DNA from 3 places in the Sporolactobacillus sp. Y61 genome. Region 2 is predicted to be linked to each of the others. Evidence: a T-box and tRNA genes for the amino acid it is inferred to sense, from the RefSeq annotation. Region 2 holds a T-box; the other regions hold tRNA genes.
What was found. The T-box of region 2 lies ahead of thrS (threonine--tRNA ligase). A T-box ahead of a tRNA ligase gene usually reads a tRNA of that ligase, here a tRNA-Thr.

Region 1: it encodes a tRNA-Thr, which carries the amino acid that the T-box ahead of thrS (threonine--tRNA ligase) is inferred to sense. The anticodon was not compared.
Region 3: it encodes a tRNA-Thr, which carries the amino acid that the T-box ahead of thrS (threonine--tRNA ligase) is inferred to sense. The anticodon was not compared.

The regions. Positions count from the first base shown of each region.
Region 1 is NZ_CP159510.1:586,492-596,275, reverse strand. It holds gene hemG (protoporphyrinogen oxidase) at 326-1,711, shown strand; gene ABNN70_RS02910 (TIGR04053 family radical SAM/SPASM domain-containing protein) at 1,708-2,799, shown strand; gene ABNN70_RS02905 (DMT family transporter) at 3,049-4,044, opposite strand; gene ABNN70_RS02900 (universal stress protein) at 4,365-4,790, shown strand; gene ABNN70_RS02895 (AAC(3) family N-acetyltransferase) at 4,989-5,801, shown strand; gene ABNN70_RS02890 (hypothetical protein) at 5,925-6,074, shown strand; gene ABNN70_RS02885 (M15 family metallopeptidase) at 6,210-7,007, shown strand; tRNA gene ABNN70_RS02880 (tRNA-Glu) at 7,274-7,348, shown strand; tRNA gene ABNN70_RS02875 (tRNA-Val) at 7,350-7,422, shown strand; tRNA gene ABNN70_RS02870 (tRNA-Thr) at 7,430-7,505, shown strand; tRNA gene ABNN70_RS02865 (tRNA-Tyr) at 7,526-7,610, shown strand; tRNA gene ABNN70_RS02860 (tRNA-Lys) at 7,622-7,697, shown strand; tRNA gene ABNN70_RS02855 (tRNA-Leu) at 7,704-7,789, shown strand; tRNA gene ABNN70_RS02850 (tRNA-Gly) at 7,840-7,914, shown strand; tRNA gene ABNN70_RS02845 (tRNA-Ala) at 7,921-7,993, shown strand; gene ABNN70_RS02840 (restriction endonuclease subunit S) at 8,207-8,785, shown strand; gene ABNN70_RS02835 (HsdR family type I site-specific deoxyribonuclease) at 8,778-9,784, shown strand, end outside.
Region 2 is NZ_CP159510.1:2,864,897-2,874,680, forward strand. It holds gene ABNN70_RS13730 (ABC transporter ATP-binding protein) at 1-815, shown strand, start outside; gene rplT (50S ribosomal protein L20) at 898-1,251, opposite strand; gene rpmI (50S ribosomal protein L35) at 1,356-1,550, opposite strand; gene infC (translation initiation factor IF-3) at 1,618-2,121, opposite strand; gene thrS (threonine--tRNA ligase) at 2,387-4,318, opposite strand; T-box leader at 4,409-4,633, opposite strand; gene ABNN70_RS13755 (DJ-1 family glyoxalase III) at 4,715-5,293, opposite strand; gene ABNN70_RS13760 (hypothetical protein) at 5,531-5,773, opposite strand; gene ABNN70_RS13765 (putative sporulation protein YtxC) at 6,124-6,939, opposite strand; gene dnaI (primosomal protein DnaI) at 7,275-8,207, opposite strand; gene ABNN70_RS13775 (DnaD domain protein) at 8,231-8,554, opposite strand; gene ABNN70_RS13780 (replication initiation and membrane attachment family protein) at 8,563-9,603, opposite strand; gene nrdR (transcriptional regulator NrdR) at 9,667-9,784, opposite strand, start outside.
Region 3 is NZ_CP159510.1:672,644-682,427, forward strand. It holds gene clpC (ATP-dependent protease ATP-binding subunit ClpC) at 1-1,557, opposite strand, end outside; gene ABNN70_RS03380 (CtsR family transcriptional regulator) at 1,875-2,336, opposite strand; tRNA gene ABNN70_RS03385 (tRNA-Ala) at 2,628-2,701, opposite strand; tRNA gene ABNN70_RS03390 (tRNA-Pro) at 2,729-2,802, opposite strand; tRNA gene ABNN70_RS03395 (tRNA-Arg) at 2,807-2,880, opposite strand; tRNA gene ABNN70_RS03400 (tRNA-Leu) at 2,897-2,985, opposite strand; tRNA gene ABNN70_RS03405 (tRNA-Gly) at 3,002-3,076, opposite strand; tRNA gene ABNN70_RS03410 (tRNA-Lys) at 3,115-3,189, opposite strand; tRNA gene ABNN70_RS03415 (tRNA-Thr) at 3,206-3,278, opposite strand; tRNA gene ABNN70_RS03420 (tRNA-Val) at 3,286-3,358, opposite strand; rRNA gene rrf (5S ribosomal RNA) at 3,364-3,480, opposite strand; rRNA gene ABNN70_RS03430 (23S ribosomal RNA) at 3,566-6,496, opposite strand; rRNA gene ABNN70_RS03435 (16S ribosomal RNA) at 6,678-8,226, opposite strand; gene lysS (lysine--tRNA ligase) at 8,852-9,784, opposite strand, start outside.

The sequences.
Region 1 (9,784 bases), 950 kb from region 2:
CGGCTGCGGGCCGTCTATATCCATTCAACACGATAACGCTCTGATAAGCAAGGACAGCTCCCGGGCGTGCCAAGAGATGACGGATCATCCGGATGTTGAAGCAGAAGGAGAGCCATGAAAAGATGGCTGTGATGTGAAAAAGAGAAATGAGATAGAAAAAGGCTTCGGTGTGACCGAAGTCTTTTTTGTACTCTGAAAAAAGTCACAAAACGCTCATAAAATGAAACGGCTTACAAAAGTATAACAGACGCACTCATGCTACTATAAACATATTGACTGCTGTTTTTCCAGGCAGCCGGAAGTTCGACGTAAAGAAGGGAAGAAGTTGAAACAACAGAAAGTGATTGTGATTGGTGCCGGCATTTCCGGCCTGGCAGCCGCGTACTATGTGAAGAAAAACCAACCGCAGGCGCATGTCGTGCTGCTGGAAGCTTCGGGCCGGATCGGAGGCAAGATTAAAACCATTCATCGTGATGGATTCCTGATTGAATGCGGGCCGGAAGGTTATATGGCGCGCAAGCCGACGCTGACCCGCCTGATCCAGGATATCGGACTGGGCGACCAGTTGATCCGGTCACAGGCAGGGACTTACTACATCTATGTCAATCACCGGCTCAGGCAGATGCCCAGGGGATCGGTGATGGGGATTCCGACGAAACTGCTTCCTATGGTAACCACAGGACTGATCAGTCCGATCGGCAAGTTGCGTGCCGCTCTGGATCTCGTCATTCCACACGTCTATAAAGACCAGGATATTTCCCTGGAGGAATTCTTCCGCAGAAGGCTTGGCCGTGAAGTCGTCATGAATATGATCGACCCCTTGCTGTCGGGCATCTATAACGGCTCTTTGTCGGATATGAGTCTTGAAGCGACCTTACCCCAGTTCGCCTCGATTGAAAAGAAACACAGAAGCCTCATTTTAGGAATGAAGAGTATACGTCCGCCTGAACAGGCAGGTGCGCCAAAGAAGACGGCGGGACGTTTTCTCTCGCTGTCATGCGGGCTGGACAGGCTGGTCGGTAAACTGGCTTCCTTTGCAGATGAACTGAAACTGAATACACCTGTCCGCCGCGTGACGCCCGGACGGGTTTTCCTTAAAGATGGCACGCAACTTGCAGCCGACGCTGTGATTCTGGCCGCAACGCCGGATCAGTTCGGACCGCTTCTTGACTTTCCTGAAGCGTGGCGTCTGTCCGGGGATAAAAGATCAACAACGGCAACGGTTGCGCTGGCATTCAGGAAAAGTGATGTCGCCCAATTGAACGGGACAGGTTATGTCGTCTCGAAAAAAGAAGGCCTGAATATTACAGCCTGCAGCTGGATGGACCGCAAATGGAGCTATACGGCTCCTGAGGGATATGCGCTGGTCCGGACTTATGTCGGCACACCTGAAAATCCGTCAATCGTTGAAAAGAGTGATGAAGAAATAGAACAGGCCGCCCTCCATGATCTGAGAAAAATCAGTCGGATGGGTACGCCGCTCTTCTCGGTCATTACACGGCAGATCGATAATATGCCGCAATATACGGTGAACCATAATCAGCGTATAAAGGCCTTTGAGAAGGCTCTTCAGAATATGGACGGGGTGTATACCTGCGGCGCTATGCTGCATGGCGTCGGGCTGCCGGACTGTGTGGATGCTGCTATGCAGGTAGCCGGTCAGGCTGTCGCTTATTTAAATCGAAAAGATAAGAAAGCGGTGAACAAATGATAATACCACGGGATTATAATCAGGACCCTTTTATTGTAATCTGGGAAGTGACCCGGATGTGCCCGTTTCACTGCAGACACTGCCGGGCGGCGGCTCAGCTTCACCCCTATCCCGGAGAACTTTCGACAGAAGAAGGGAAAGAACTGATTGATCAGATCTACTCGATGAAAAACCCGCTGCTTGTTTTTTCCGGAGGAGATCCGCTGATGCGCGACGACATCTTCGACCTGGCCGCTTACGCTTCGGGAAAGGGTATGCGCGTGTCGCTGACCCCTTCAGCCACGCCGCGTGTGACCAGACAGGCGGTTCGGCGCTCCCAGGAAGCGGGGATTGCACGCTGGGCATTTTCACTTGATGGACCGGATGCCGCCTCACACGACACATTCCGGGGTGTAAAAGGTATTTTCGACCGGACCATGAAGGGTATCTCTTATCTGAATGAACTGGGCATTAAATTTCAGATCAATACAACGGTGACCCGATTCAATGCCGACAGGCTGCCGGAGATGGCAGAGCTGATGAAAGCCTGCGGCGTTTCGGTCTGGACGCTGTTCTTCCTTGTGCCTGTGGGACGGGGCAGGGAGCTTGAACCGGTCACACCGCAGCAGCACGAAGAGATTCTGCACTGGGCGTTCAATCTGCAGGAGAAAATGCCCTATATCGTCTCCACAACGGAAGCCCAGTTTTACCGCCGGGTTGCTTTTCAGGAAAACCGGCGACGCAGGGCACTCGGATTGAAACCGATCGGCAGACCGCATGACGATCTGGCAAAAGCACCGCGCGGGACGAATGATGGAAATGGTTTTGTGTTTATCAGTCACACAGGGGATGTTCAGCCATCAGGATTTCTGCCGATCAATTGCGGGAATATCCGGAATAAGCCGCTTCCGGACATCTATCGGAATCATCCGGTTTTTAAAGCGCTTCGCGATCCAGATTCGACAAAAGGAAAATGCGGGGTCTGTGAATTTCGCTTTATCTGCGGCGGATCCCGGTCGCGGGCTTATGCGGTAACCGGTGATTATAAGGCATCTGAGCCATACTGCGTTTACTTGCCGAAACGATACAAAGAAGCAGGTGCCAGGTGACTTCAGGTTCGCAGGATATTAACTGATAAAAATCAGACCTCAGAAGTAGAGAGAAGTGTACCGGAGTACGATGTGACCGGAGCTGCGTCAGACCTATAATCAATAATGAAGTAATGAACTTCCCCAAACTGGATCTCTTAGAGAGATCTTTTTTTTACGCCTTGTATCAGAAACTAATCCTCTCGCGATGGCATGAAAAAAACGGGAGACTGCATCTGATACAGTCTCCCGTTTTCTGAAACAGACCGATTATGATCTGACATGGACTTCATGAGCGTGTGCCGGATGTTGGGCCACTTTTCTCTGTTCCGCAAGTCTGGCTTCTTTGTTGTCTGAATAGAGCTGGACGCAGGATCCGGTAAGAATCAGCAGAATGCCGGCCAGGACATTCGACGTGATGGCTTCACTCAGTATCAGAAGAGCAAGAACCGGTGCGAGTGCCGGTTTAATGAAAAAGACAAGCGAAGCCGTTGAAGCCGAAGTTTCCTCCATGGCCAGAAAATAGAAACTGAATCCAAGCCCGGTGACAAAGACACCGAGATAAATCAGCGTCGGGAGTGTGCCCCAGGATATGCCCTGAAAGACCGGAACGTTGCTGAATGCACCCAGTCCCACACTCTCAAGCCACCGGCTGACCGGATCTATTTTTGTGATCAGCATCAGGACGAGTAATTCCATACTTCCGGCCAGAAAACTGAAACTGCTCTGTACGATGCCGTCATAGTGGAATTTCAGGCTCCCTTTACGACCGACCATCCCATAAAGAGCGAAAGTGACGGCAGCGATCAGGGACAGAGAGATACCGAGCGGGTTCGTCAGATTCTTCGGATTGACGATGAAGATCATACCCGCAAGACTGATGGCAAGTGAAAGGATCGTCAGCTTCGTCAGTTTCTCTTTCAGGAAGAAATGGGCAAAGAGTATAACGAAGACGGTGTTGCAGCTGAATAGAATGGCGACCGTCGATGCCTTTGAATACACAATAGCCATCTGGAAAAAGGTCATGCTGACCACAACGCACATAAATCCCGAAAACATAAAGTAAAGCACATTGCTCCGGTTAAGCGAAAATCCACTTCCTTTTAGATGGCGGACAGCCAGTGGAGAAAGGATGATGGATCCGATCAGGAAACGCAGGAAATTAAGCTGAAGCGGATTGAAATCTGTAGCCACCAGTTTAATAGCAATTTCCATCGTACTGAAAAACAAAGCCGAAAAGGCGATAAAAATATATCCCTTTTTCATATACACAACCTCTATTATCAACGAATTCAGGTGATCTGATCGCATAGTGAGCCGCGAAAGACCGGCTTGGACGAAATAATGAAAACGTTACCAAATAATACTTATTATGTTTAATTATGCAAACTTTAATATAACGCAGATATTAATAAAATGTAAGGGGGTAATTGTGACGGTCTGCTTTGTCACATCCGGAAATTTATGGACAGACGAGTCATCGCCCACATGAAAATCTGCTTTCATAATCTGTCCGTCTGATTTAAAATAGAGAGAGAAACAGATCTCCTGAGGCATGAAAAAAATGTCAGAGGCGGTGATTGATCATGCTTTTTAAGAAAATACTGGTTTCCTATGATGATTCAGATCTGTCTAAAAAAGCACTGAAAAAGGCGATTGAAATTACCGAACTGGACGGACGTACCGTACTGGATGTGCTCCATGTGGTCACGGTACCGGCCAACCAGTTTATTGTCGGTGACGTTTACCGTGAAGTGCGCGAATCGACATTTAAATATGGAAATGAGATCGTGTCGAAAGCAGACAACCTGTTGCGCAAGCTCCCGAACAGCACACATACGTTTGTCGAGGAAGGTCAGCCTGTGCGTGCGATTCTGACATTCGCAGAGGAAAACGGATATGATCTGATTGTGATCGGCAGCAGAGGGTTAAGCGGTGTTAAAGAGTTTCTGGGAAGTGTCAGTCATGGTGTTGTTCAGCGGTCTAAAGTACCGGTATTGATTGTCAAATGATCCGGCAGGTCAAAGAATTCTGAATGATCAGGCACTCCGAAAATGATCGGAGTGCTTTTTTTGATATAAGAACGTACAGAAATTCTATGGATGATTGTATAAGAACAACCAAAGCGTGCCTGACGAAAGAGTCCGGGCTCCGCAAAGTTCTCTGAGGCGTCATGCCATAAAGAAAAGCGAATGAAGGAAAGATGGAGCATGAGTGAAAAAGATGTGATCAGACAGACGAAGCGGCCTGTAACGCGGTCCAGCCTGGTCAGTGATCTGAGAAAAATTGGCTTGAAAAAAGGGATGACGGTGCTCGTCCATACATCCATGAGCCGGATTGGCTGGGTGTGCGGCGGTCCTGTGACGGTGATTGAAGCTCTGCAGGACGTCCTGACGTCAGAAGGCACGCTGGTCATGCCCGCACACAGTGGCGATGTTTCAGACCCGGCTGACTGGGGAAATCCGACCGTACCGCAGAGCTGGATTTCAACGATTTACCATGAGATGCCTCCATTTGACCCGCTTCGGACACCGACACTCGGTATGGGCCGCGTGGCAGAAACATTTCGCATGTTTCCCGGCGTCCGGCGGAGCAGTCATCCGATCTATTCTTTTACGGCCTGGGGAGCCGGACGGGATCAGATTGTTTCCGGGCACGCGCTGAATGACGGACTGGGCATGGATTCTCCCCTTGGCAGAATCTTCAACAGGCAGGGATTTGTCCTCCTGATCGGGGTTGGCTATGGAAATAATACGTCCATGCATCTCGGGGAATATCTGTCAGGGACATTGAAAGAGGTCAGGCGGAAAAGTCCCGTCCTGCAGCATCATGAAAGGCGATGGGTCACTTACAGAGACTGGGATTATCATGAGGAACGATTCGCAAAAATCGGTAAGCAGTTTGAGAGCAGTCAGTCTGGTCCGAAGCAGCTGTCTGCAGGTAAAATCGGTCAGGCGGATGCGCGGCTGATGTCTCAGCCGGCCATTGTCAAGTTTACTGCACATACACTGAAAAAACAGTAATTTTACAAGATCTTTATCAACGATCAACTCCTTCTATATACTGGCCGTTTATTCTGAAAATGAGGAATAAAAGCAGAGAAAACGGGAATCATGGTATGAGAAATCCGGACAGGAGCTGAGATCATGGAGATCAGGGGATATCGGGAACATCAATTAACCAGAACGGATCAGGAACGTCATGAGGAAACCGTCCGTCTGAACCGTAAATTACTCTTGACTGATTGTGCGCTTGCTATCTCAATCATCATTAACGTCAAACTGATTTTCGGGTAAGCGGATAACGCAGTCGGAACAAGGGTGGGAAATTGTGGTATCCCTTCATTGTTCCTTTTTATTGTGACTGTTTTGTGAGATGATAGGTTTATTAGTTTTTAAAGAATTTTGAAGATAGACAGGAGTACAGTGATATTGAAACTCAAAAGATTCATGGGAATGACGGCAGCGCTGCTCCTTTCTCTGTCCGCATGCACCACAGCTCCGCAATCTCATCAGGAGCCGGATCATGCGTCGCAGTCGGCTGAAAAATCAGCAGAAAACCGGTCTTCTCAAAGTCAGGAAGCAAGCCCGTCTACACAGGATCATGAAATGTCTGCGATGAATCAGAAGGGGATCCATGTTGTCGCCGATCCGGACAGCTCTCTGGTTCTTGTTAATAAATATTTCAAGCTGCCTGACAGCTATGTGCCAAAGAATCTGGTTGATGCCCGGGTTCCCTTCATTTTTTCCGGAAAATCTGAGAAAAGGAAAATGCGCCAGGAAGCGGCACATGCGCTTGAGCACATGTTCGCCGCAGCAGAGAAGGAAGGGATCCGGCTGACAGGCGTCTCGGCTTATCGTTCTCATCGGACGCAGGTCTCTCTTTTTAATTATTATGTGAACAAAGATGGAGAAAAAAAGGCATTGACGTACAGCGCACGCCCGGGAACAAGCGAACATGAAACCGGCCTTTCCATTGATGTATCAGGACGTAACGGCCAATATGCGGCAACTGAAGCTTTTGGCAGGACACGGGAAGCGGCCTGGCTCACGCAGCATGCGCATGAATATGGATTTATCATCCGTTATCCGAAAGGGAAAGAATCCATTACCGGTTATGAATATGAGGCGTGGCATCTGAGATATGTCGGACGTTCCGCTGCAACCACTATATTTAAGAGAGGACTTGCGCTTGAAGAATATCTGGGCGACGTCCCGGTTTCAAAATAATCACAGCCAAAGCCTTTCGCTCATCCATCTCTTTGCCCGTGTCATGGGAGCGGTCGAAATGAGCAGGGTGGTAAATGTTCTGTGAGGTGGCGAGACGGGATTTCTGCTTTTCGGGATAGGTGTAAAACAGGTATAAAGGCAGGGAATGTAGAACAGACTGATAGAGCCTGGTAATATTCAGAAAATATAAGTTTTTATATTTTACTTTACAAGCCTGTCCATTCTAGATATAATAAAGAACGTCGATTGCGAAAGAAAAAGGATATGGCCCGTTCGTCAAGTGGTTAAGACACCACCCTTTCACGGTGGGTTCATGGGTTCGAATCCCGTACGGGTCACCATGGAGGATTAGCTCAGCTGGGAGAGCGTCTGCCTTACAAGCAGAGGGTCATAGGTTCGAGCCCTATATCCTCCATCATTTCGCCGGTCTAGCTCAATTGGTAGAGCAACTGACTTGTAATCAGTAGGTTGGGGGTTCAAGTCCTCTGACCGGCACCATAGTTTGCAGCGCTTACCGTGGAGGGATAGCGAAGTGGTTAAACGCGACGGACTGTAAATCCGTTCCCTCAGGGTACGAAGGTTCGAATCCTTCTCCCTCCACCACTTATACCTGTGGGCCATTAGCTCAGTTGGCAGAGCATCTGACTCTTAATCAGAGGGTCGAAGGTTCGAGGCCTTCATGGCCCACCATATGATGCGGGTGTGGCGGAATTGGCAGACGCGCTAGATTCAGGTTCTAGTGCCCTTTACCGGGCGTGGAGGTTCAAGTCCTCTCATCCGCACTTTACTTTATTTATTAAAATGGGTGGCATTTTTATACACCCTTTATTTTGCGGAAGTAGTTCAGTGATAGAACATCACCTTGCCATGGTGGGGGTCGCGGGTTTGAATCCCGTCTTCCGCTCCATATTATGGGGCCTTAGCTCAGCTGGGAGAGCGCCTGCTTTGCACGCAGGAGGTCAGCGGTTCGATCCCGCTAGGCTCCATCGGAGAATATATGAACGAAGCGATCATTTTGCCGAAGAAGCAAAATGATCGCTTTTTTGTTGTGGTACAAAAAAGCTTATGCGATTTCAGCCGGCGAATGTTTTATTGTTTAAAATGTAATTTTGCGAAATTAAAATTTTATGTTGCAAAATCTATTTTCCCATGATATATTTATATCATCAAAAACGTAATTTTAGAAAGGCACGGTGTTTATGAAAAAATTAAGTGAGAGGGTTGAGCTGGTCAGCGGCTCACCACAGTTTCGGCTCACTGAAAGTTTCGATGAACAGGCACCGCTCTACTATTTTTACAGTCAGACCGATTTATCAGATGATCTGGTTGGCATGGTTTCGCCGGATAACGACAATAAACAAATACGTACAAGGGATAAAGTGAACACGTTGCACGCCGGGGATGTTGTATTCAGTCTGACTTCAGGCACCGCTTCTATGGTAAGAAAAGTTCACGAAAATTATCTCTACACGCAAAATTATGTGAGGCTCGATCCAGAGAATCACATCGACTCGAAATATCTGGTTTATCTGCTTAATGAAAATAAGACCATCCGAAAACAATTGATGATCGGACTGCAAGGTTCACAAGTATTGAAATATACGTTGAGGCAGCTTAAAGAACTTAAAATGCCAAAGCTTCCATCAATCGAAAAGCAGAAAAATATCGGAGAGGTCTATTTTAAACAGCTACGTTTGCACGCGCTGCGAAATCGCGTGGCAGAATCTGAGAAGGTCATTCTTTTAAAACGGTTAGAGGAGGCTACTTATGATGAATGAAACCCGATTTGAAACGGAACTGATTCAGTATATAACCAGTGGAACCATTACAGCGCCTGAACACTTAAAAAGAACGGGTGATTCTGCAGTTCATGAAAAACCGCTTGATTACGTGGTTAAAACGAAACTCTGGAAATATGAACCGCAAATCAAAACGACAGATCAGCTTTGGGCTAATTTTAAAGCCATTCTTGAACAGCATAATCATAACACGCTTGATCATCCGCTAAGTACTGTTGAATTTAATCAGGTAAAGAAAATCATCTCCGACCTTAAAACGCCTTATGAAGCGGGGCAATTCTTATACGGTTTAAACGGTGTATCGCAAATTGAGATTGATCTGGATGATGGGCGACATGTCTTCTTAACCGTATTCGATCAGAAACAGATTGGGGCAGGCAATACCGTCTATCAGGTAGTCAATCAAATTGAACGGCCGGCGGTCATTACCGGTAAGCCAAATCGCCGTTTCGATACGACACTTATGATCAACGGTTTACCGATTATTCAGATTGAAGAGAAGCGTGAAACGCATGATGTGAATGAAGCACTGAATCAAATGCATCAATATGCTGATGAAAATCAATACCGCGATATTTTTTCAACCTTGCAGATTTTAGTTGCGATCACGCCAAATAATGTCAAGTATATGGCCAATACAACGGCCGATAAATTCAATAAGGATTTTGCATTTAACTGGCAGCGTAAAAGCGACAATACCATCGTACGAAACTGGAAAGAGTTTGCGGATTCCATGCTTAGCATTCCAATGGCCCATCAAATGGCGACGAATTATATGATTCTGGATGGGACGAAAAATAAGCAGATGCTTAAAGTCATGCGTCCTTACCAGGTATATGCTACGCAAAATGTTATTGAAAAACTGAAGCACATTGATTTTGAACTTGGAATGAACAAGGTCGGTTACATATGGCACACAACGGGTTCCGGTAAAACCATCACAAGTTTCAAAACCGCATGGCTTGCCAGTCGCATGCC
Region 2 (9,784 bases):
TCGATACCCCGAATCCAAAATATAAAGGGACCCTGCCTGTTGAGAAACGGATGGATAATGATTATGAAATAGAGTTCAGAAATGTATCTTTCACATATCCTGGTGCGGAGTCCCCGGCACTGAAAAACATCTCTCTCAAGCTGAAAATCGGCCAGCACTTTGCGGTAGTCGGCAGAAATGGATCCGGAAAAACGACGTTCATCAAACTTCTGACCCGCCTTTATGATCCACAGGAAGGAGAAATTCTGCTTAACGGTATTAATATTCAGAAATATAATTATCAGGAATACCTGAACCTATTCTCTGTCGTCTTTCAGGATTTTCAGCTTTTCGCGTTCTCTGCCGGTCAGAATGTCGCAACCGATGTGCATTATGACCGTGAACGTGCGATGGCCTGTCTGGATGAGGCAGGTGTTGGCAATCGGATCAGAAGGATGCCGGAGGGGCTGGATACACCGCTCTATAAAGTTGGTGATGACGGCGTTGATATTTCCGGCGGTGAAGCGCAGAAAATCGCTATCGCCCGTGCTCTATACAAAAATGCCCCGTTCGTTGTTCTGGACGAACCAACGGCTGCGCTGGACCCCGTTGCAGAATATGAGATATACGCAAAATTCCAGGAGATTGTCGGTAATAAGACGGCTATTTATATCTCACACCGCCTGTCTTCCTGCCGTTTCTGTGATCGCATTCTTGTGTTCAATAAGGGCAACCTGATCCAAAGTGGATCGCATAACGAACTGATCCATGAAGAGAATGGGCAGTATTTCAAACTGTGGCAGGCGCAGGCGCAGTACTACAAAGAGAATGCCTGACAGAAGGCCCTATCACCTGAATAACAGAAACACCCCCACTTATCTGTCTGATAAGCGGGGGTGTTTCATGGATGAAAATGTGTTACATTGCGGCTTTTGCTTTTTCAGCAAGCGTTGCAAATGCTTTTTCGTCGTGTACGGCCAGATCAGCGAGCATCTTCCGGTTGACTTCGATACCAGCCGCCTTCAGACCGTAAATCATTTTGCTGTAAGACAGACCGTTGATCCGTGCTGCAGCATTGATCCGTGCAATCCACAGCTTACGGAAATTCCGTTTCGTCTGACGACGGTCACGGTAAGCATAGGTCAGTGATTTGAAGACCTGCTCTTGTGCCACTTTAAATAATTTATGTTTTGCGCCGAAATAACCCTTGGCGAGCTTCAATACTTTCTTACGTCTGCGTCGGGTTACATATCCGCCTTTTACTCTTGCCATTGTAAAAACCTCCTAAAATAGGCCGCCAGACCGCATATCAGTATGTCCGCATCATCAGCGGATCCACTCAGTCTGAACGGCTATTAAAAAATATACTGGTTATCTCAGTCATTAATCATTTTCTTGACTTTTTTCGCCAGAGTAGACGTTGCCATTGTACCCTTGCGGAGATTACGTTTCTGCTTCTGTGACTTATGAATCATCATATGGCTGGTATATGAATGATTCCGTTTCATTTTACCGGTACCTGTCTTCTTGAAACGCTTTGCGGCACCTTTGTGTGTTTTCATTTTTGGCATAAAATAATTCCTCCTGACGGAAGCGGGCTGCATGAAAACCTCTGCATAAACACCCGATCCTGTTTTCTTACTTTTCGACTTTAGGAGCCAGTACGAGAAACATACTGCGTCCTTCCATCTTTGGCCTTGCTTCGACAACGCTGATATCTGCACATTCCTGAGCAAGCTTCTCAAGGACCTGACGGCCGAGATTAGAATGTGTGATCGCGCGTCCTCTGAAGCGGACCGAAGCTTTGACTTTGTCACCTTTTTCAAGAAACTTTTTTGCATTACGCATTTTCGTATTAAAATCATGTTCCTCGATACTCGGGCTTAGCCGTATTTCTTTAATATTGATCACTTTCTGCTTCTTACGGGCTTCACGTTCCTTTTTCTGCTGTTCAAAGCGAAACTTACCGTAATCCATAATGCGGCATACCGGCGGTTTGGCTCCGGGTGCTACCATAACCAGATCAAGATTAACGTGGCGGGCCATTGTCAAAGCTTCCGCCTTGGACTTTATACCGATTTGTTCCCCATTCTGACCGATGAGCCGAACCTGCTGAGCACGGATCCCCTCATTGACAATCATGTCTTTGCTAATATTGAGACACCTCCAGTTTTATGTGAGTAAAACACAGGCTGCCGGGATCTGAAAAGACCGCTTTTCAGGTCTCAATACCTGCACATACAAAAATACGGGCGCACAAAACGCCCGTATGTTCATTCTGTTACCTGTTCAACCTGACAACAGCATTGCTGCGTCGTTCAGGTGAGAAGCCGGGCGCCTCCGCTTTTACTCGATTCATTAACTCAAAAAGTATACCATGACGCCCCGGTAATTGCAAGGTATTTCCTTATTTCACAATTGGTTTCTTTGTGATGCGTTTCCGGATCTCTTCAAGAATATGGGCTTTAAAATCCTCATAAGGCAGTGTATTCGTTGCCTTTTCACCGTATTTGCGTACATTTACACTGTCCTCTTTAATTTCCTGATCACCGATGACCAGAGTGTACGGTATTTTGTGAGTCTGGGCATCACGAATCTTGTAGCTGAGTTTCTCCCCACGGAGATCGGCATGGGCGCGGATTCCGGCCATTTTCAGATCATGTTCCAGTTTCCTGACGTGATCATGATGAACATCTGCAACCGGAACCAGCTCAGCCTGAACCGGTGCCAGCCAGGTCGGGAACGCCCCGGCAAAATGTTCGATGAGAATGGCAAAGAATCTGTCCAGTGAACCATAAACGGCGCGGTGAATAACGACCGGGCGGACCTTCTCATTGTTCTCATCAATATAGGTCAAATCAAATTTTTCCGGCATCTGGTAGTCCAGCTGAATCGTTGCACACTGGTGGCTTCTTCCCAGCGCATCCTTGATATGGAAATCAATCTTCGGCCCGTAGAATGCGCCATCCCCTTCGTTGATGGTGTAAGGCATATGAATGGCTTCCAGTACATTGCTCAGGGCTTTCTCCGCCTTCTGCCACATGTCAACTGTACCCATGTGGTCTTCAGGCATTGTCGACAGTTCAACCGAATAATCAAATCCAAATGTGCTGTAAATTTTTCCAATCAATTTGAAAATATTTTTGATTTCACTTTCAATCTGATCCGGGCGGACAAAAATATGGGCATCATCCTGGCAGAACGTGCGCACACGCAGCAAACCGTTAAGTGCTCCGCTGAGTTCATGCCTGTGAACCTGACCGAATTCGGCAATCCGGATGGGCAGATCCCGGTAGGAATGCAGGGTGTCTTTATATATGAGCATATGCCCGGGGCAGTTCATCGGCTTGAGGGCATAATTGACATCATCCACTTTCGTAAAATACATATTCTCGTGGTAATGGTCCCAGTGCCCCGAATTCTCCCACAACCTCTGATTCATGATCAGCGGCGTACGGACCTCTTCATAGTCATTCTGGCGCTGCAGTTCACGGGCGAAATTTTCAAGTTCCGTACGGATGATCTGTCCGTTTTCCAGATAAAACGGCATGCCTGGCGCTTCTTCAGAAAACATGAAAAGTTCCAGCTGTTTTCCCAGTTTACGGTGATCCCGTTTCTGGGCCTCTTCAAGAAAGTGAAGATGTTTATCCAGATCTTTCTGATTCAGAAAAGCGACACCGTACACGCGTTGCAGCATTTTATTATTACTGTCGCCGCGCCAGTAAGCCCCGGCAACGCTCATCAGCTTAAACGCCCTGATCCGGCCGGTAGAAGGAAGATGTGGTCCGCGGCAGAGGTCCACATATTCACCCTGCCTGTAAATGGAGATCGTCGCGTCTTCCGGAAGATCATGGATCAGTTCCAGTTTCAGCGGATCATTGATCTCACTGAATATCTTCAGCGCATCCGCACGGGAAATTTCTTCACGGGTAATTGGAAGATTCTCGCTGACAATCTTCTTCATTTCTTTTTCGATTGCCGGGAAATCGTCCTTCGTCAGTGAATGTTCGAGATCAACATCGTAATAAAAACCGTTTTCGATCACCGGGCCGATTCCGAGTTTTACATCGGGATAAAGGCGCCTGAGTGCCTGTGCCAGCAGATGAGCACAACTGTGTCTCATGATGTGCAGTCCCTCATCCGTATCCAGACCGAGAATTTCTATTGCCGCATCTTTTTCAATGGGTCTTGTGACATCATATAATTCACCATTAATCTTTCCGGCGACAGCCTTCTTCTTCAGACTGTTCGAAATAGAAGCGGCGACCTGTTCAGTCGTTACGCCCTGCGGAAATTTACGTACTGACTTATCAGGAAAAGTCAGATTAATTTCAGACATAGATATTCACTCCTAAGTAACATGTTTTTCAGCACTGCTTTGAAAGACCAGGTGAATGAAGAAAGAAAAAATAAAAAAGCACCCGTCCGCTAAAGGGACGAGTGCTTTCTCGTGGTTCCACCCTTGTTCCCGCCCGAATCTGCAGTATCCGGGCGGCTCAAGATTGCTGATAACGGACAGGTGTCCGCCGGCAGATACTCATTTCTCCGCCAAAGCTCAGAGGTGGTAAATCAACCCGTCTGCCAGAGGCTTGCACCAGACGCCTCCTCTCTGAAAACAGAACAGGAAAATCCGTGTCCTCATCTTCACCGATCATATATTCAAAGTATAAACTGATTATAGGCTCCCCATGAAAGAAAATCAAGTGACCCCATGAAAGAACGCGAAAAGCACAGGTTACGCTTTTATTTTCTCCTTATTCGCCATCAGAAAATCAAACAGCATGTCTTTACTGACCTGTTCTGCTTTCTCAGTCAGTCCGAGCTGACGCAGGATCTCCAGACCAATCGGGAGCGTCGTTCCGGCTGCTCTCGAAGTAATAATATTCCCGGAGACAACGACCGGATCTTCCGAATAATCAGCATCTTTGATATGGCTCCTGAAATCCGGATTGCTGGTCACCGTTTCACCTTTCAATATACCGGTACGTTCCAGGGCAATCGGTCCCGCACAAATGGCCGCTACTTTTTTCCCACTGTCATGATAATAGCGGATCAGCTCCTGAACACGTTCATCGTCCCGGAGTGTTGTCGCCCCTTTCGTTCCTCCCGGCAGATAAATACCGTCAAAATCTTTCAGTCCGGAACTGTTGATGTCCGTATCTGCCTGAATCACTATATGTCTGGAACCTTCGACCAGTTTGCCGCCAAGAGAGCACAGAACCACTTCCACACCGCCTCTGCGGAGTACATCAATCGCTGTGACTGCTTCTGTTTCTTCAAAGCCCTCAGCAAGAAGCACAAGTATTCTCTTCAAAAAGATCCCTCCTGTTCAGATTCATTGTCTTTATCGTACCATATCCATCATCCAGATGATACGCTCATGCTGTAGAGAAAAAAGCCGGCAGCCGGGCACAACCCTGAGGGTCGGCCGGCTGCCGGCAGTCACCGGATGATCATACCCGCTTTACGTACTGCTTCTGATTTTCTGAATACATATACCTTATATTTCATCATTCTAATCTCCCCCTGTAACGTATTTTTCATGCTCGCATTAATAAAGATAACGTGACATCTCAGCCCGCCGGTTCAGCATATCTTCCCGCAGCCGTTTAATCCGTTTATTGTCCTCATAGCGCCGAATTCTTGACCTGGACGGTCTGACTGATACCGTCAGACTGATGGTCAGAAAGTTTATACTCAGCATTCGTTTCCCTCCTCCCTGTACCGGGATGGTTTCTCTCAAAAAATTCTTCCCCGCAATGGTACGGGGCGCTTTCACTGCAAGCTGTTGCATCTTTCAATGCCTCCTGTTTTCATTGTATTTATATAAAGGTATCCCGCACCGGCGGGACAACCTTATACACAAGACGCAAAAAGGCCGCAGTCCATTACGGATCCGCGGTCTTTCAGAAAAAAGAGCGCAAAAAAACCGCAGATACCGGTGGCCTGCGGCTGTTCTTCAGTTCAATTTTTTTATCTGTCTCACTGTCAGTTCATGCCGGGACCATCGTCAAATCGTATTCAGTTGATGCTGTAGTCGTTCTGACATTTTCAGTCATCATTGCGATGGCCTCCTTCATTTGTTTCACTTTTTCCAGTATATCCCTGGTCATTCATTTTGTAAACCCTTAATTCTGCCTTTTTTCAATGAAATCCCGCTCCATGCTCCGTCTGAACTTCCCGTGGAAAGAAAAAAACCCGATCTTCAAATACTGTACTCAGTGTTTTCATAATGCTGTGTTCCGGACGATCTGTAAAAATGACTACCTGCTCCGGTGCCAGAGCGATCAGGCTCAGGATTATGGAGGGCTCCGCGTCGATCCCCCATTGTCTGAGTAACGGATAAAAGGAGCGTACAGACTGTACATTGCGGATCAGCCGGTGATTTTCGTCAAAGATTTTGAACGGTTCATCATCATAGACTTCGATTTTTTCACAAAGCGGTTTGTACGCGCGGATAATCCGGCGCAGCTTATCAATAAAAACCTGATATTCCTGCTCCAGCTTATATTCATCAATGGCCAGCTCGGTGATCCGTCGCAATGTCCGCTTATATGAAGTGAGTCGGAAATGTAAAATGGATGCAAAAGAGAGGGTACTGTGTTCCGTCAAAACACCCTCCAGCGCCTCCTGAATCAGCTGTTTCCGGTCCGGCAGTGTCTCCATGCGCGGAAGATCGTTTTTTTCACCGGCGAGAATGGCCGTGATAATATTCATGATGGCTGTTTTCTCTCCCGGATCCTTAAAAAAATAATATTTCTCGATGATGTTATACAACCAGCCGTTCTCATATTTCCCTATGATATATTTTGTTATCAGGGAAGATAAAGTCCTCCAGTCGGTGCCCGTTTCCGGAAATATGGCCAGACGGCTGTTAAACAGCAGTACACGGACATCCTGTCTGTAAGCAGACGGCATCCTCCTGTAAAATTCAACCGCTTCCTGCCTTGTCTCAAACACAATATCCAATGATTCTTCCTCCCCGTCCTATTCTTTTTACAACTATATGGGTGGAAGGAACGAATCATACGTATAAAAAAACCATCTGGAAAATAAAGTGAAACGTCAATCAGTGGGGAGCCCGAGCGTACAGGACGTTTTCGTGCAGGCGTTGCGATAGGACGTACGCATTTTAGCCTGCGCATCCCCCACGAATCGGATTATTCGTTGTTGAATCCGGCGGGATTTTACAGCAAGGTATCCCCGGCCCGGCCAATTCGTTTACCCGCATGACCCGGAGGTGGACCTGCCCGTTCATGCGGGAAAAAAAAAGCGGCAACCCTTGCCGCACTGATTTATCTTCGATTTTTGCCATCCATCTGAATCAATTTAGTAAAATGTCGAATACGTTCCATCACTCGTTTGGCTTTGACATTTTCTATCCCGCTTTTCTGAGAATAGGAAAAGTGGTTTTCCAGCTCATCATAGTTAAAATTAGAGGTGTACAGAGTGGGCAGATGCTCCATCATGCGATATTGAAGGACACTGCCCAGCACCTCATCACGTACCCAGGGTGTCATCGTCTCTGCACCAATATCATCCAGAATCAGAACGGGCGTTTTTTTCAGCACATCCAGTTTGGAATCAACGGTATTATCCTGAATGGCGCCCTTAATTTCTCTGAAGAAATCAGGGACATAAATGATCAGAGAGGCGACATGACGTTTCTGAGCAAGACTATTCATAATTGCCCCCATCAGATAGGTCTTTCCAACTCCAAATTCACCGCATAGATACAGCCCCTTGGCTGTTTCCGGATCTTTAAGATAATCACGGACAAAATCACCAGCCGCTTTCAGCGCTTCCTGACGCCCCACTTCATTTTTGTCAATGGTTTTAAATGTTGCGCTCAGTATTTCTTTGGGCACATAGTAACTGCGAATCAACCTGCTTTGACGACGCCTGTTCTGATCTTCACGAAGCAGAGGACAGGCTTTGAAAGTCAAAGCCGGATCGCCATGATCATTAATCAGTTCCGGGCGAAATCCCTTCATCATATTGGGACATTGCTCAAGGCCCGGACAATGGGCACAATGTTGCCATTCCTCGACAAACTGATACAGTTCGGGCAGATGTCTGGTCCATTTTTCCTGGTCAATTTGTGGATTTTGGTCCATAAATGACCGGATTTTCGGGTTTTCTATTAGCATTTTTCTTATTTTTTCCGTACGACGTTGAAGTTCCTGCTGGCCTATGAGACCTTTCATCAGTGATTTGATCGGCTCCATTTTCCCACTCCCGGCAAATAGCTTCAGATGCTGTTCAGGTAATCTTCCAGCCATTTGGCTCTTTTTCTGGCTTCTTCTTCAGAGACTTTGTCCTTTGTTTCATGATTTTTCCCTTTCATCCATTCCGGGACAACCTCATGATGCACACGCTCGGCTGTCCGGCGCGGACGGTTCGTCTTTTTAACTGGAGACTGTTTCTGATCATCCCGTTTTCTTTTCTCCTCTCTTGCCACAAACATCGCCTCACGAACTGTCCGGACATTTGCCCGGGACCATTGGGCGGCTATTTTTTCGACAAAAGATTTATTTAAATTATTATCGTTGACTTTCGCCACATAATCAATCAATACATTAATTACACCGGGGGCAGTTTCGTGTCGAACATCAGATTCTCAACCAGTCTGAGGTCCGGCGCCGCCGGACGACTGCCATACCCAAGCTGTTCAAGCAGCTGGTAAGGCGAATTGGTTTCGTACCAGGCGATCAGCTGTTCTTTCTCATTACGTGGTTCTTTACCTTTCATTTCACTATGTGATGACGGCTGGGTCCGATCGTACAGGGCAGGCATTTCTTCCGGACCATGTTCCAGTTTGTAGAAGTCTCTGACCTCTTTCCGGAGCATCTCGATATCAACGATACCGGTATGTAGTGAGGCCGATTCAATTGCCCGGCTCATATCAAAAGGCGTTGTCTGATAGACAAATGCCAGTTTTTCAACGGCTGCCTTGACTTCATCGGTCAGCGCATCCTCAGTAAGTATAGCATCGGAAAGGTAACCTCTCAGTTCTTGAAAATTGAATGGTTTGCGCAGATGAATCTGCCCCGATTCCGCACGTCCTTCCCAGGATGTCCCATCAGGTGTTGCTGCTTTTTCCTCAGAAACCTCCCCCGAAGGAAGGGATTCGAAAACATCATCGAATGCTGCCGAAAGATCCTGGAACTCGTCCATGCGAATGGTTTTCACTTCGAAAAGCTGCGCCAGCTTTTTAAAATCACGCGACCCGATCTGATGATAGAGAAACACACTCAGAAGATCATCATGAAAAAAACGGGCGGGTGTCATTGGAGGAAAAAGCCGGTATAGAAACAGGCCCGGGTCGGACTGCTTTTTCTTTAACGTCTGCATCAGTCCGACAGCCTCCAGTTTCTTTCTTGCCTTAAGGATCCGATCAAGTGACAGATTCATCACACTCATCAGATGGTGATGAGTGGACAGAATCCCCTGTACAGACGCATCCAGCTCCTGCCAGAGGGTAAAATACAGGCTTGTGGCTTCAATTCCAACCAGCGGCTGATACAAACTCGTAATAATTTTCTGGTCATAGAAATGAAGAATCCCGACTGATCGGACCGCATAATGATCGCCGGGCAAAATTTCTTTCCATGATTGCAGCATTGCACTGCATCCTCCCCTCATCCTTTGTCAATCAGCGGAAACGACGGAGAGCCTGACACACTTTCAGGAGTGATCTGATTTGCTGCCTTTTTCTTTTTCCAGCTGATCTTTCAGTTCCTGTATCTCGCGTGCAAAAACATTAATATCTTTAAACTGACGATAAACGGATGCAAAACGGACA
Region 3 (9,784 bases), 1.0 Mb from region 2:
GATCGCTTCATCCTGACCGATAACACGTTTGTGCAGAATTTCTTCCATATGCAGCAAACGCTCGCTCTCCTTCTGTTCCATACGGACGACAGGAATTCCTGTCCAGTTGGCAACAACCAGCGCAATGTCATTTGGAAGCACCTGGGTGTTTTCTTGCCCCTGTTTTTCTTTCCACTCTTTTTCGCAGAGATCTACCTGTTCTTTCAGCTTCTGCTCATGATCACGGAGTGAGGCGGCCTTCTCAAATTCCTGACTTTGAACTGCTGCATCCTTTTCTTTTTTCACCGTCTCAAGCTTCTGCTCCAGTTCTTTAAGGTTCGGCGGAGCCGTATAAGAACGCAGACGTACTTTAGATGAGGCCTCATCCATTAAATCAATCGCCTTATCGGGAAGGAAGCGGTCGGAAATATAGCGGTCTGAGAGGCGTACAGCGGCCTCTATCGCCTCATCCGTAATCTTAACCCGATGATGCGCTTCATAACGGTCGCGAAGTCCCTTTAATATCAGGACTGACTGTTCCTTTGTCGGCTCTTTAACTGTAATCGGCTGGAATCGGCGTTCAAGAGCCGCATCTTTCTCAATATACTTTCTATACTCATCAATAGTTGTGGCTCCGATACACTGCAATTCTCCGCGGGACAGAGAGGGTTTAAGAATGTTCGAAGCATCTATTGCCCCTTCAGCACCACCCGCACCAATCAGCGTATGAAGTTCGTCGATGAACAGAATGATATTGCCCGCCTGTCTGATTTCATCCATTACTTTTTTCAGCCGATCTTCAAACTCCCCGCGGTATTTTGTTCCGGCCACAACAGTTCCCATATCTAATGTCATGACCCGTTTGTCACGGAGAATCTCGGGCACTTCATTATTATCAATTTCCTGTGCCAGGCCTTCTGCAACAGCGGTTTTCCCGACACCCGGTTCTCCGATCAGAACCGGGTTATTTTTCGTTCTTCTGCTCAGTACTTCAATCACCCGTTCAATTTCCTTACTTCTTCCGATAACCGGATCCAGGTTTCCTTCACTGGCCATAGAAGTCAGGTCCCTTGCCAGGCTGTCCAGAGTCGGCGTGCTGGCATGAGCTGCATTGCGGCTCTGTGAACCACCGGACGTAGCTTCATGACTCCCAAGCAGCTGTAAAACCTGCTGTCTTGCCTTATTCAGGCTGACACCCAGATTATTGAGTACCCGGGCAGCCACGCCTTCACCTTCACGTATCAGTCCAAGCAGAATATGTTCTGTACCCACGTAAGAATGACCAATCTTTCGTGCTTCATCCATTGACAATTCAATGACCCTTTTTGCTCTGGGCGTATAGTGTGGCGTCTGAACCGTTTCGCTCCCGCGTCCGATCAGTGCCTCCACTTCCTTCTGGATTTTCTCCGGACTGAGGTTCAACGCCTTAAGCGCCTTGGCTGCGATACCGTCACCTTCCCGGACCAAACCAAGAAGAATATGTTCCGTGCCGATATTATTATGACCAAGTCTCATGGCTTCTTCCTGAGAGAGTGCGAGCACTTTTTGAGCGCGTTCTGTAAATCGTCCAAACATCATGATTGTGGCCCCCTTTTCATATCCACTGTCCGCAGGATGGATCACATGATTAAAAAAGAACCTTAACTGTACCTTATTCGAAAAGCTCCTCCGTTGACCACATCCCGCCGACTACCGGGTATCAGACAGGAATACTCTTTCCTGTTCTGTCTATTGTAGTGAACATTCTGTAATGGTTCAACCAAAGTCACTCCAGCTGTCCGTTTTGCATCACTTTATTTTCAACCACTTACTTATTATTTCTGCACCCTGCTGAAAAATTCCTTCATTCCCTGCCAACAAAAAATATCGGGATCCATGCTCAGGGTGCTGCCTGATCAGCGTCTGTACGTCAGTGACTGCAACATCGCCTTTAAAATATTCGCACGCATTTCGTCTCTTATCGGGATACCAAAATCGAGCACACCACGATCAGTAGCGCTGAGCATCAGCCTTGCTTCCCTTTCGCTGATGACATCTTCTTCCAGAAGATGAACAATAATCGAGTCGGCCATATTCTCAGTCAGACTGTAGTCAATTAAATGAATCATTTCATCAATTAAGTCGGCATCTGTGACGGGACGGACTTTGATCACCTGAATATAACCACCACCACCCCGTTTACTTTCAACGACATATCCTCTTTCAACAGAAAAACGGGTTTTTAAAACATAATTAATCTGGGAGGGAACACACTGAAATTTTTCAGCTAGCTCACTTCGTTTAATCTTAATCGCATCATCACCTGAGTCCAGTATATCCTTAATGTATTTTTCAATAATATCTGAAATGTTCCTCATCGGGGCACCATCTCCCTGACCTTGACTAACTTTGACTATAATTTTATTATGTATGTATTTGCAAAAATAATCAACCTCTGTCATCCCCAATTTGGAAAAATAACGGAACAGGAAGAACTTATGGAGGAGAAATTTGAGGGAGCCTGTCAGCTGTCAGAAGCTTTACTTATCTAAAAATTCTTCCCTGCAAAATTCCCGGCATTCATAAAAGATAAAAAAATTTACGTTGCTTCTTTAACGAGACGGAAGCACCGTAAATTTCACTTTAACTTCATATAACAAAGCTGTAAGTGGAGCCTGGGAGGATCGAACTCCCGAACCTCCTGCGTGCAAAGCAGGCGCTCTCCCGGCTGAGCTAAGGCCCCATTCGGACAAAATCCTGTATAAAAAAATCGGGAAGACAGGATTTGAACCTGCGACCCCCACGTCCCGAACGTGGTGCTCTACCAAGCTGAGCCACTTCCCGAAAATGCGCCCTAGAGAACTCGAATCCCCAACCTTCTGATCCGTAGTCAGACGCTCTATCCAATTGAGCTAAGGGCGCAAAATAACAGAATAAATGGTGCCGAGGGCCGGACTCGAACCGGCACGGTAGTCACCTACCGCAGGATTTTAAGTCCTGTGCGTCTGCCAATTTCGCCACCCCGGCACACTGGTAAATGAAATGGAGCGGAAGACGGGATTCGAACCCGCGACCCCCACCATGGCAAGGTGGTGTTCTACCACTGAACTACTTCCGCAATATGTAATATCCGGAATGAATAAATATAATAACAAATGGTGAGCCACGAAGGATTTGAACCTTCGACCCTCTGATTAAAAGTCAGATGCTCTACCCCTGAGCTAGTGGCTCACACAGATTAAAACAGTGCCGGTCAGAGGACTTGAACCCCCAACCTACTGATTACGATTCAGTTGCTCTACCAATTGAGCTAGACCGGCATGAAAATGGAGGATATAGGGCTCGAACCTATGACCCTCTGCTTGTAAGGCAGACGCTCTCCCAGCTGAGCTAATCCTCCATATCGCCTGGCAGTGACCTACTCTCACAGGGGGACAGCCCCCCACTACCATCGGCACAGAAGAGCTTAACGACCGTGTTCGGGATGGGAACGGGTGTGACCTCTTCGCTATGACCGCCAGACTTGAAAATCACCCGGGGTCGGGCGACCCCTCAAAACCGGTAACGAAAGATACAGCACGTCTTTTTTCCTTCTGTCCGCTGACTTTGGGTTAAGCCCTCGGCCGATTAGTATCTGTCCGCTTCACGCGTCACCGCGCTTCCACTCCAGACCTATCCACCTCATCATCTCTGAGGGGCCTTACCAGCTTAAAGCTGTGGGAAATCTCATCTTGGAGGGGGCTTCATGCTTAGATGCTTTCAGCACTTATCCCGTCCACACATAGCTACCCAGCGTCTGCTCCTGGCGGAACAACTGGTACACCAGCGGTGTGTCCATCCCGGTCCTCTCGTACTAAGGACAGCTCTCCTCAAATTTCCTGCGCCCGCGACGGATAGGGACCGAACTGTCTCACGACGTTCTGAACCCAGCTCGCGTACCGCTTTAATGGGCGAACAGCCCAACCCTTGGGACCTACTTCAGCCCCAGGATGCGATGAGCCGACATCGAGGTGCCAAACCTCCCCGTCGATGTGAACTCTTGGGGGAGATAAGCCTGTTATCCCCAGGGTAGCTTTTATCCGTTGAGCGATGGCCCTTCCATGCGGTGCCACCGGATCACTAAGCCCGACTTTCGTCCCTGCTCGACTTGTGGGTCTCGCAGTCAAGCTCCCTTGTGCCTTTACACTCTGCGAATGATTTCCAACCATTCTGAGGGAACCTTTGGGCGCCTCCGTTACCTTTTGGGAGGCGACCGCCCCAGTCAAACTGCCTGCCTGACACTGTCTCCGGACCGGATCACGGTCCCGGGTTAGAATGTCGGTATCGAAAGGGCAGTATCCCACCGGCGCCTCAGCCGAACCTGGCGGTCCGGCGTCAAAGGCTCCTGCCTATCCTGTACAATCGATACCCACATCCAATATCAGGCTGCAGTAAAGCTCCATGGGGTCTTTCCGTCCTGTCGCGGGTAACCTGCATCTTCACAGGTACTATAATTTCACCGGGTCTCTCGTTGAGACAGTATCCAAATCGTTACACCTTTCGTGCGGGTCGGAACTTACCCGACAAGGAATTTCGCTACCTTAGGACCGTTATAGTTACGGCCGCCGTTTACTGGGGCTTCGGTTCAAAGCTTCTCCCCGAAGGGATGACCTCTCCTCTTAACCTTCCAGCACCGGGCAGGTGTCAGCCCCTATACATCACCTTTCGGTTTAGCAGAAACCTGTGTTTTTGGTAAACAGTCGCTTGGATCTTTTCACTGCGGCTCAGAGGGCCCGAAGGCCCTTTGAGCACCCCTTCTCCCGAAGTTACGGGGTGATTTTGCCGAGTTCCTTAACGAGAGTTCTCCCGAGCGTCTCAGAATTCTCTTCTTGCCCACCTGTGTCGGTTTGGGTACGGGCGCTGGTTCACTCGCCAGAGGCTTTTCTAGGCAGTGTAGGTTGTGGCCCTTCGGTACTTAAATTTCCCTCCTCATCACCGTCCGGCCTCAGACAGCGGGATTTGCCTCGCTGCCGGCCTCGCGGCTTGAACGCACGCTTCCATCCGTGCGCTGACCTCGCCTTCCTGCGTCCCCCCTTCACTCAAACGTGTTCCAGCGGTACAGGAATATCCACCTGTTGTCCATCGCCTACGCCTTTCGGCCTCGGCTTAGGCCCCGACTGACCCTGGGCGGACGAACCTTCCCCAGGAACCCTCGGGCTTTCGACGGAGGAGATTCTCACTCCTCTTTTCGTTACTCATACCGGCATTCTCACTTCCAGACGCTCCAGCCTGCCTTCCGGCAGACCTTCCCGGCCTCTGGAACGCTCCCCTACCATGACTCTGAAAGAGTCATCCGCGGCTTCGGTGCTGCGCTTAGCCCCGTTACATTTTCGGCGCGGCGCCACTCGACCAGTGAGCTATTACGCACTCTTTAAATGGTGGCTGCTTCTGAGCCAACATCCTGGTTGTCTGGGCAACGCCACATCCTTTCCCACTCAGCGCAAACTTAGGGACCTTAGCCGGCGGTCTGGGCTGTTTCCCTTTCGACGACGGATCTTATCACTCGCCGTCTGACTCCCGGAGCCTGAGCGTCTGGCATTCGGAGTTTGACTGAACTCGGTAATCCTGTGGGGACCCCTTATTCAATCAGTGCTCTACCTCCAGACCTCTTTCTCCGAGGCTAGCCCTAAAGCTATTTCGGGGAGAACCAGCTATCTCCGTGTTCGATTGGCATTTCACCCCTACCCACACCTCATCCCCGCATTTTTCAACATGCGTGGGTTCGGGCCTCCATCCAGTGTTACCTGGACTTCACCCTGGACATGGGTAGATCACACGGTTTCGGGTCGGCAACCCTGAACTCATTCGCCCTCTTCAGACTCGCTTTCGCTGCGGCTCCGCCTCTCCGGCTTAACCTTGCTCAGAATCGCCACTCACCGGTCCATTCTACAAAAGGTACGCTGTCACCCCCGAAGGGGCTCCAACTACTTGCAGGCACACGGTTTCAGGATCTCTTTCACTCCCCTTCCGGGGTGCTTTTCACCTTTCCCTCACGGTACTGGTTCACTATCGGTCACTGGGGAGTATTTAGCCTTGGGAGACGGTCCTCCCGGCTTCCGACGGGGTTTCTCGTGTCCCGCCGTACTCAGGATCCACTCCGGAGAGCGCGCCTCTTCGGCTACAGGGCGTTTGCCTTCTTCGGCCGGCCCTTCCAGGCCGTTCGCCTGAAACGCGCTTTTCTGACTCCATGCGGAGTGTCCTACAACCCCAGGGGGCAAGCCCCCTGGTTTGGGCTGTTTCCTTTTCGCTCGCCACTACTCGGGAAATCGCATTTGCTTTCTCTTCCTCCGGGTACTGAGATGTTTCAGTTCCCCGGGTCTGCCTTGACGCCCCTATGGATTCAGTGCGTCATCCTGTCCGTCAGGACAGGGGGTTTCCCCATTCGGAAATCTCCGGATCAAAGCCCACTTACAGCTCCCCGGAGCTTATCGGAGTTCGTTCCGTCCTTCATCGGCTCCCAGTGCCAAGGCATCCACCGTGTGCCCTTTAAAACTTAACCACCGACACAATCATTGATCATGTCCTGGACAAAATGGAATTCTTGACGTGTTTTCTGTATCTTTCGTTATCCAGTTTTCAAGGATCGTCCCGCGTGCCCTGCGGCACGCCGGGTATTGAAGGAATGACTCCTTCAAAACCAAACAAAAGCGCAAACGTTTCGCTATCGATCGTTTCCTTAGAAAGGAGGTGATCCAGCCGCACCTTCCGATACGGCTACCTTGTTACGACTTCACCCCAATCATTTGTCCCACCTTCGGCGGCTGGGCCCATAAAGGTTCCCGCACCGACTTCGGGTGTTACAAACTCTCGTGGTGTGACGGGCGGTGTGTACAAGGCCCGGGAACGGATTCACCGCGGCATGCTGATCCGCGATTACTAGCAATTCCGGCTTCATGCAGGCGGGTTGCAGCCTGCAATCCGAACTGGGGGCGGCTTTATGGGATTGGCTCAGCCTCGCGGCCTCGCTGCCCTTTGTACCGCCCATTGTAGCACGTGTGTAGCCCAGATCATAAGGGGCATGATGATTTGACGTCATCCCCACCTTCCTCCGGTTTGTCACCGGCAGTCACCCTCGAGTGCCCAACTGAATGCTGGCAACCAGGGTCAAGGGTTGCGCTCGTTGCGGGACTTAACCCAACATCTCACGACACGAGCTGACGACAACCATGCACCACCTGTCACTTCGTCCCCGAAGGGGAAAACCCGATCTCTCGGGCGGTCGAAGGATGTCAAGACCTGGTAAGGTTCTTCGCGTTGCTTCGAATTAAACCACATGCTCCACTGCTTGTGCGGGCCCCCGTCAATTCCTTTGAGTTTCAGCCTTGCGGCCGTACTCCCCAGGCGGAATGCTTAATGTGTTAACTTCAGCACTAAGGGGTTGGACCCCCTAACACCTGGCATTCATCGTTTACGGCGTGGACTACCAGGGTATCTAATCCTGTTCGCTCCCCACGCTTTCGCACCTCAGCGTCAGTAACAGACCAGAGAGCCGCCTTCGCCACTGGTATTCCTCCACATCTCTACGCATTTCACCGCTACACGTGGAATTCTACTCTCCTCTTCTGTACTCAAGCTCCCCAGTTTCCAATGCCCGCCTGCAGTTGAGCTGCAGAATTTCACATCAGACTTAAGAAGCCGCCTGCGCGCGCTTTACGCCCAATAATTCCGGACAACGCTTGCCACCTACGTATTACCGCGGCTGCTGGCACGTAGTTAGCCGTGGCTTTCTGGCCGGATACCGTCACGACGCGGACATTTCCTCCCGCATCCGTTCTTCTCCGGCAACAGAGCTTTACGATCCGAAAACCTTCTTCGCTCACGCGGCGTTGCTCCATCAGACTTTCGTCCATTGTGGAAGATTCCCTACTGCTGCCTCCCGTAGGAGTTTGGGCCGTGTCTCAGTCCCAATGTGGCCGATCACCCTCTCAGGTCGGCTATGCATCGCAGCCTTGGTGGGCCGTTACCCCGCCAACAAGCTAATGCACCGCGGGCCCATCAGTCAGTGATGGCCGAAACCATCTTTCAGCTCCGCACCATGCGGTGCGGAGGATCATCCGGTATTAGCTGCGGTTTCCCACAGTTATCCCAGTCTGACCGGCAGGTTGCCCACGTGTTACTCACCCATCCGCCGCTCACCTCAGGGAGCAAGCTCCCCTCTGTGCGCACGACTTGCATGTATTAGGCACGCCGCCAGCGTTCGTCCTGAGCCAGGATCAAACTCTCCAAAAAAGTATTGCTTCTTCCGGATCCCTTTCGGCATCCGGGTCAGACTTTTTTCGTTCATAAGATCCATAGCAAATTGAATTGATCAGGGGATAAACCCCTTAAATCACGCTTGGCTTTTGTTCAGTTTTCAAGGAACATTCCATGTTGTCCTCTTTGAGCGACTCGTCTATTTTACCAACAAGCAAAGTGATTGTCAACAGCAAATCGACAATTACTTTTTTCATAAACAGACATGAGCTCTCCAACGACAACTTAATCTATTTTAAAGAGCGTACCGAAAAAAGTCAATAACCAAATTATGGTCGCTTATGACTTATCAGCAACAGTAAAATATTATCAGTATTTTTCTGTTTTGTCAATAAAGCCGCAGTGAATCCCTGCAAAGGACACAGATTATTCCATCCCCCCTTAAGTGATGTTTATGCTTCATATGTTGATTGGAGCGAAAGATGTGGAAAATTCCTGCGGGAACAGCGGGCAGACGCAGGAACTGCAAGTGGCTTAGTTTTTCTGAACCTTTACCCCGTAATCATTTTATGCTTTTGAATGTATAAAGAAATCGCCTCCCGGGTGCTGAAGCACACCTGTAAGAAGGCGATACCTGTTTCAATCTTTTTGTATTTCCTGCTTACTTATCCTCACGCTTTCTCATTAGAGGGAAAAGCAGTACATCACGGATTGATGATGAATCGGTCAGCAGCATAACCAGACGGTCGATACCTATCCCGAGACCACCGGTCGGCGGCATACCATACTCCATTGCTTCCAGGAAATCCTCATCAATAACCTGTGTTTCATCAAGGCCGGCTTTGCGGTCACGCATCTGATCTTCAAAACGATGACGCTGATCAATCGGATCGTTCAGTTCACTGAAGGCATTCGCGTATTCACGACCAACAATATACAACTCAAAGCGGTCACTGAAACGCTGATCTTTCGGATCCTTTTTCGCAAGGGGCGAGATCACAATCGGATGACCAAAAACAAAGGTTGGCTGAACGAGTGTGTTTTCTACTTTCTGTTCAAAGAATTCATTGACTACATGTCCATAAGTCATGTTTTCCTGAACCTTGACACCATTATCTGCAGCCAGTCTGCGTGCCTCTTCATCTGACATCTTCGGCCAGAGATCTACACCGGTTGCTTCTTTGATTGCATCGACCATGTGCACTCTCCGCCATTTTGGCTTAAGGTCTATCTCGTGACCTTCATAAGTAATGACTGTGCTGCCAAGTACTCTACTGGCAACTGACGATATCAAATTCTCCGTCAGTGTCATGATATCACGAAGATCATCATATGCGGCATAGAGCTCAAGCATGGTAAACTCCGGATTATGTTTTGTATCAATACCCTCGTTGCGGTAAACACGGCCAATTTCATACACCTTTTCAAATCCGCCGATGATCAGTCGCTTTAAATGCAGTTCAATGGCAATCCGCATATACAGATCCATATTCAGTGCATTATGGTGTGTAACAAAGGGCCTTGCTGCCGCTCCGCCCGGTATGTCGTGCATCGTCGGCGTCTCTACTTCGAGATAATCCAGTTCGTTCAGATA